Regions from separate parts of the Rhizobium sp. LjRoot258 genome, predicted to be linked through region 2. Evidence: riboswitches for the same ligand, from Rfam matches in the RefSeq annotation. Region 2 holds a riboswitch; the other holds the start of a gene.
The links. Region 2 has a riboswitch for fluoride ahead of ACSQ9D_RS09630 (MutS-related protein). Riboswitches for the same ligand answer to the same signal wherever they lie in the genome.

Region 1 (3,414 bases), on a different contig from region 2:
AGAAGAAACTGATGGAAGCCAATCAAAGCGGGCAGGACGCGAAATAATCTGCATCCTTGGCCGAGGGGGCCCTCGGTGCCGCTTCAAGGTGTGGACGGGCCTTGACAAGATTTCGCTTCCGACGGACGGCTCCTACACAACTGAAGCTCGGCCGTCGCTCGATCAGGAAGACCCATGCGTGCGGCTTTTCCTCGCGTCCCTTCTTGGACCATTGCAGGCAGTGCGCCTGCTATTGAAGTGCGAAGGTAGTAGCTAGCTAAAGGCCATCTCCATTTGTGGTTCTTCGAGCGGATGTCGGAAGATGGCCGGGTTCATTGCTCATACATCCCACTCCTTGGCTTCGAAGGGTGCTGAGGAGGATCAATTCGCCAACGCGAATACGTGATGCGGCATCTCGCCGTCAACATTCGAAAGTCCGCTTTGGGTGGTGGGCTCACGGGATGAATGCAACACACTATTCTTTTGTCAAAGAGGAGTGTGGACATGAAGCGTCGACGTCGCATGTATTTTTCTGCCGCGCAGCGATCGGAGATCTGGGACCGATGGCAGGCTGGCCAGTCTATGAAGTCGATCGGACGCCTTTTTGATCGGGGATCTTCATCGATCTTCTCAGTGATCTCTCCCGCTGGTGGCATACGCCCATCCTCGCGCGGACCAACGTCAATCATTCATGTCAGACGGCATCCAACCGAAAACGTAAGCCAATCGACTATTGTGAAACGTCTGATTTCGTGCCGACATGCCTTCGGTGACCCCGGTGGCCCGCTTAGCAGGCGACCTGAACCTTATCTTGATTTCACTGAAAAACGTTTCGACGCATTTGGAGGGAAGGAGAATGGCGCAAGACTATGCTCTGGGACATACAGATGCCGAGATGCGACGGTTGACGACGCAGGCAAGACTGATCGATCCCATAACGCGTCGGTTTTTCGAAGCCGCAGGCCTCAAGGCTGGGATGCGCGTACTTGATGTCGGCAGCGGTGCGGGTGACGTCGCCGTCCTCGTTGCCGACATTGTCGGCCCCGGCGGTGAGGTGCTCGGTACCGATGTATCCCCAGTTGCCGTTAAAACTGCTGAAGCCCGAACGAAGTCGGCGGGCCTGAAACAGATCGAATTCCGGCAAGGCGATCCCGCTGCGATGGCTTTCGAAGCGCCGTTTGATGCCGTGGTTGGCCGCTACGTTCTGCAATTCATCCCCGACCCGCACACGGCGCTGGAAAAGATCGCGCTGCATGTGAAGCCCGGCGGCATCGTCGTCTTCCACGAGTTGGACTGGGGCGGCGCGCGATCCTCTCCGTTGGTGCCGACCTATGAACTCGTATGCAACTGGATCAGCCGCACGATCGAGGCGGCCGGAGCAAGAACAAGGCTCGGCACTGGACTAGCACCCCTCTTCGAGGCCGCAGGCCTTCCCACTCCTTCCCTGAGGCTCGAGTCTGTCATTGCCTCGGGACCTCCGGCCATCGACGTTGTTCACCTGGTGACCGATCTAGTGGCAACGCTTATGCCGTCGATGGAACAGTTCGGGGTGGCCACGAAAGACGAAATTGGTCATGCCGATCTCGTGGACCGCATCATGGTCGAGATCGGCAAGGGTGGTACGTTGATCGGTCGGGCTGAAGTGGGTGCGTGGACCGTAAGAGCGGAGTGAGCATTCTCGGCAATCAGCCACTAAGTTCGCGGTCCCGACAATGGGCCAACATGGGGCGGCAGGGCATAACGGCAGCTTTGGGCCAGCCGAAAGCCGACGAAAGCCTCGGGCCGCCTTGCGCCACCAATTGCAGACATATTGATCTCGAAGAAAACTGGTGGCATATGATCCGGATGGGAATGGTGTCTCCCCTATAACCGCGCTTTCGCTGATGACGCCTGCTATCGACGCCCCTTGGGGCGAGCAGGAGGCGTACGTGGAATTTCTTCTGGTTTTTCTCGGTTCAGGGTTCGGTGGCCTGCTTCGTTACGAAGTCGGCGTGCTTTCGATACGGCTTCTTGGACCCAGCTTCCCCTATGGAACTCTCGCGATTAATGTCGTCGGGTCCGCTTTGATGGGGTTTGTCGTAGCAGTTTTCGCGACACTCAATTTTTCAGCACAGGAAACCAGATTGTTTCTGACGACAGGAATTATCGGCGGGTTCACTACATTTTCCACATTCTCTCTCGACGCCGTGGCTCTTTGGGAACGCGGTCAATATCTGGCGGCGGCATCATATGTGTTGGCGAGTGTCGTTATATCGCTTGTGGCGCTAACGCTTTCGATGGTCCTCGTTCGTCGGTTGCTTTGAACGTCCGAAAAGAGCCCGATAGCTGCCGCTGTTGGCATTCATTACCGAATACCGCTTAATCAAGCTCGCGGGCTGACGGCTGACGCGGGTAGTGTCGCGCTAGTGTTGATGTAGTCCGTTAGCATCTTGAACGAACGTGCTTTTTCGAGGCCCAAAGCTGCTCCTCATCGAGAATCCGTAAATCTGGGCCAACAACGGCCCGCCACGTTCGATTTCCCAACCGAACTGAAAGGCGGGATTTGCCGTCATCCAAACCGGTGCCCTTTTCGACAACGCTGACGACCGCTCCACGTTTCAGATGATGCCGCATGGCGTCAGGCGAGATTCCAAATCGGGAAGCGATCGCTTCCGCGTCCAGAATAAAATCGCCGTTTGAATCCGTCTCGATCTTCAAAGGATGCTCCATCGAAACCTGTACCGTAGCGGTCTCACATGCGGGACTGCGGTAAGTCTAATGTAGGTTGGGTACCCTGAGCTTCCAGGCCTTCACGTCATCTTCTGATATTCGAATGCGTTCGAACGGACCACTCTTGCGCTGCCGCAATTTCGCCGCGGCGATTTCGCAAATCGCAGGGACGCAGTCCTGTAGCCGGCTCTCGTCTGCACAAGGCGGAGACGTGAACGTCAATAGGGCCTGCCGATCGATCATAACGGTTCGTTGCGCGCCGTCATTTTCGAAAAGCACTACGCCTCCGTCACCGGAAGACTTCAGAAATGCGGTGAGAAATCTGAACGACATGCTCGGTGCTCCTCTCCTTGATGCTGGCCCGCCCTTCCTGGCGGGCGGGCCAAGCACTCTTGTCCATTCGGGAACGGGTTGGACCCGACTTTTCGCAACTTAGCACCGACCCATCGCTCGTCTTTGCGCAAGATCAAAGATCGTTGGTGAGTGGTCGACCTGCCACCGTCGAAGTCACCAAGCTTTTTGAACAACGACCAGGGCGCTCGGGCACCTTAATTCTCCCTTCCTACGAAGGTCGCCGGGTCGGGCGCGTCGCGACTAGGGTTCTCGGTTTTGCCGTCGGAGACTGGAAAAGTTCGCGCGAGCTGCCGGCTCAAAGCTAATCAGCTAGGGCTCGCAAATGCGGGGAGCACCAGGCAGTGACCCAGCCACTAAGTGAAACGTGAAGAA
Region 2 (3,414 bases):
TCTCTCGAGGTGGCTGGCGACCGCCGCGAGATAGCTGTCGTCGAGCTCGCTTCGCAGCATGGCGAAAAGGTTGCACATGCCCTCGGAGCGGAAGGTGCCGGAATGGGTATCGGCGACCTCTCTTAGAATTTTCAGGCGTTCCATCAGCACCTGCAGCTTGTCGACGGCCTGACGGAGCGTGGCAGACGGCTGGTTGCCATACCAGCTCCAGCTCGACTTCGCCTTCGGGCCGATCGTCCCAACGGCGATGGCATAGAGCTCGCGGCAGACCGCCGGATGCTCCAGGCAGCCCTTCAGGATCTCATGACGATACTGGATGGTGTCGGTCGAGCCGGAGCTCCCGAGCAGGATCGCGCATCGCGCCACCTCCCGCAGGAAGGCGTCGCCGCCGGACATCGCATCGAACAGCGTGTCGAGCGCCAGGTCCTCTATCAAGGCCTGATGGTTCCATGGCAATTGCGCCTTCACGTCGAAGTCGCGATCTCGGTGCATCAAGAGAGCTTTCATCGCTCAATGCGCTCCTTCAGGCGCTCGGTTGTCAGTCCGTATTTCTCCGCGATGGACAGGGCATAGGACCGGCCGCTCGCTTGCTGCCGGATCACCTTATACGTCCGGACGGCGTGATCGCCCGGATCCACCGTGCTGACCATGCTGACGGTTCGGTCCGAATAGGCGGCGAGTTCGTGGATGAAGGTCACCCAGACGCAGAACGCATCTAGTTCGAGGATTCGTTGCAGCACCTCGCGGCTGAGGAAGGTCGCGTCCCGCAGCGTCGTCGAGGTGAATATCTCGTTCATGACGACGACGCTGTTTGGCGTCGCCGCAGCGAGAATGTCGTGGATGCGGACGAGATCGTCCTGCAGCTTGCCGCGCAGGTTTCGGCTGTCTTCCTGCCGCTCGAAATGCGTGAAGACGCGATCCGCAAGAAAGAACCTGGCATCGCGTCCGGGAACCGGACATCCGAGCCGCGCCAGATAGGCAAGTTGTCCGAAGGTGCGGGCGAACGTCGTCTTCCCGCCCTGGTTCGGGCCGGACACGACCAAAATGCGTTCGTCGCCTGTCAGCGCCACGTCGTTGGTCACCACCCGGTCGCCGTCGGCTTTCAGTTTCGCCGCCAGCGCAAGGTCGAAACAATCGAGGGCCTTCATCTCCTTGATCGCAGCGCTCATCACCGGATAGCTGAATGGCAGGCCATCTTCCTGCAGGGGTGCGATGTGGGCGAGATACGACAAGTAGAACTGGATTTCCCGGTCGAAGGCGGCAACCCTCGGATCGACGAATCGGCGGTCTTCGGCGGTGCAGAACTCTTGCAGGCGGTCGAAGAGCGCCGGGTTGAGGGCGGCGACAAGATCGAGGATCTTCGCCTCGATATGGTTCATCCAGCTCCAGTCGCGCAGCTCGTGCAGGTAATCCTTTGGCGCGGCCTGGCTGAACTTTCCGAAAACACCCTCGATTTCGGCGCTGTAGTCGCCCTCGCCCTTGTAGTTGCGGACCGTTACCTTGCTGCCGTTTATGAGAACGCAATAGCGGACGGCCGCCAGGCGGGCCTGCAGCTCTTTTGCAGTAGCTGCCAGCGTCACAAATCTCGAACTGCCGACATAGCCCCGCAACCACGCTGAGAAGGCCCGAAGGCCGCGCGACTTCGGCGAAAGCTGTTCCAGCGAGCGCGAAAGTGCCACGGAGGAGCCGCAGTAGACGTCGATCGCATCGAGCAGCACCGCCCGCTTCTGGAGGTCGTAGTGCAGCTTGCCGATTTCCTCGAAATTGCCGCGGACCGCCCGCATGCCGGCGGCGAAGGCTTTGATCACCGCGCTTACCTCCGCATCCTCGACGTCGCGCGCGATTTCCTGACGGTAGACGATCGCGTCGCAGTCGGTCAGCGCGGAATGGAAGAACGGCTTCAGGTCATACTCCTCGTACCCGATCGTGATCGAAGCGACGATCTGGTCGAGGTTCAGATCGGTAAAGCATTCAGGCTGGTGCGATTGACCGACGCTGGGCTGACGATCCGTCTCCGAAAACAGAATGCTAGTGAACGGAATCGAAAGGGCGTTTGGCTCGCCAGTTTCCGACGACACGACGGCACCCGGCGCGGTTCCAAGCTCGCTGCGGTTCAAGCCGGGTGTCCTTGACAACGGTGTTTGGTTGGGCGCGACAGGATCGCGAATCTCTTGGGGGCGAGCGCGACCGTCCAGGGATGTGTTGTGATCGTCCATTTGACGGACTCCTGCTGTTCATCGAGCAGGAGTCATTGGCCGGACCGGCTGTTTAGGGTGAACTCCACCACCGCATGTCCCTTCATAGTTATGCTTGTTGCGACGAAGTTCAAGCGAAGCCGCCACGGGAAGTGGAGATGAAAATCGAAGAGCCGCGTTGCCTTGACAGCATTGCTGTCCTATCGATATGGAGGATTCGGTAATGGATTCTGCCGGGCCATGGTGGCCGAACCGCTTCCTCGACGAAGCTGATGACTCCTACTCAACTCGCCGTTCCGGCGAAGGAGTAGAGTCGTGCCTGAATTCAACCTAGTACCGTTCTCCCTTACAAAATCCGATCTCGTTTCGATGGTCGCCAGACCCCTTTGCGGGGAGGCCCGCTGATGCCGGTCGCAGAATTCGTCGACGCACGTTTCATGCAGCTCCGAAGCATGGCCAAATGGATCGCGGTGATCGGTCCGATGGCGGCCACCGTCGGAACTCTGTGCGCCTTCTTCCTCTGGGCGCTCGACCAGGCAACCGGGATTCGTTTCGACCATCCATGGCTCATCTACGGGATGCCCCTCGCCGGTTTCGTAACAGTGATGACCTACCAGCGCTTCGGCCGGGCGGCCGAGGGCGGAAACAATCTCATCGTCGAGCAGATCCATGAACCGGGCGGCGGCGTCCCACTGTGCATGGCGCCCTTCATCCTCGTCTCGACGCTGCTGACCCATCTGGTCGGCGGCTCGGCGGGCCGCGAGGGAACGGCGGTCCAGCTCGGCGGCAGCATTGCGGGCGCTTTCGCCAAGCTCTTCCGGCTCGACCGGGCGGATGTCCGCATTCTGCTGATGGCAGGCGTCGCCGCCGGCTTCGGAGCGGTGTTCGGCACGCCGATCGCGGGTGCGATCTTCGCCCTCGAGGTCCTGACGATCGGCCGGATGCAGTATGAAGCCCTCATTCCCTGCCTTATGGCGGCGATCGCCGGCGACTGGACCTGCCACGCCTGGGGCATCGAACATATCCACTACCATATCGGCTTCCTTTCAGGGACTGGAGACGCCGTCGGCTTCCACCTCGACGCTCTGCTGCTTCTGAAGGTTGGAGCAGCGGGCGTGGCCTTCGGTCTCGCGGCCCGATGCTTCGCCGAAACCTCCCATGTCATGTCGTCGGTCTTCAAGACCATCTGCCCTTATGCCCCGATGCGCCCGGCGATCTC

Region 1: it holds a riboswitch for fluoride, as region 2 does, so the genes downstream of both, crcB (fluoride efflux transporter CrcB) here and ACSQ9D_RS09630 (MutS-related protein) in region 2, are expected to answer to the same signal.

What each region holds. Positions count from the first base shown of each region.
Region 1 covers NZ_CAXUST020000002.1:190,980-194,393, forward strand. The annotation lists gene ACSQ9D_RS21785 (hypothetical protein) at 1-47, shown strand, start outside; gene ACSQ9D_RS21790 (class I SAM-dependent methyltransferase) at 836-1,651, shown strand; fluoride riboswitch at 1,818-1,879, shown strand; gene crcB (fluoride efflux transporter CrcB) at 1,863-2,282, shown strand; gene ACSQ9D_RS21800 (DUF6522 family protein) at 2,401-2,676, opposite strand.
Region 2 covers NZ_CAXUST020000001.1:1,924,254-1,927,667, forward strand. The annotation lists gene ACSQ9D_RS09625 (MutS-related protein) at 1-507, opposite strand, end outside; gene ACSQ9D_RS09630 (MutS-related protein) at 504-2,117, opposite strand; fluoride riboswitch at 2,236-2,297, opposite strand; fluoride riboswitch at 2,406-2,484, shown strand; gene ACSQ9D_RS09635 (DUF190 domain-containing protein) at 2,600-3,414, shown strand, end outside.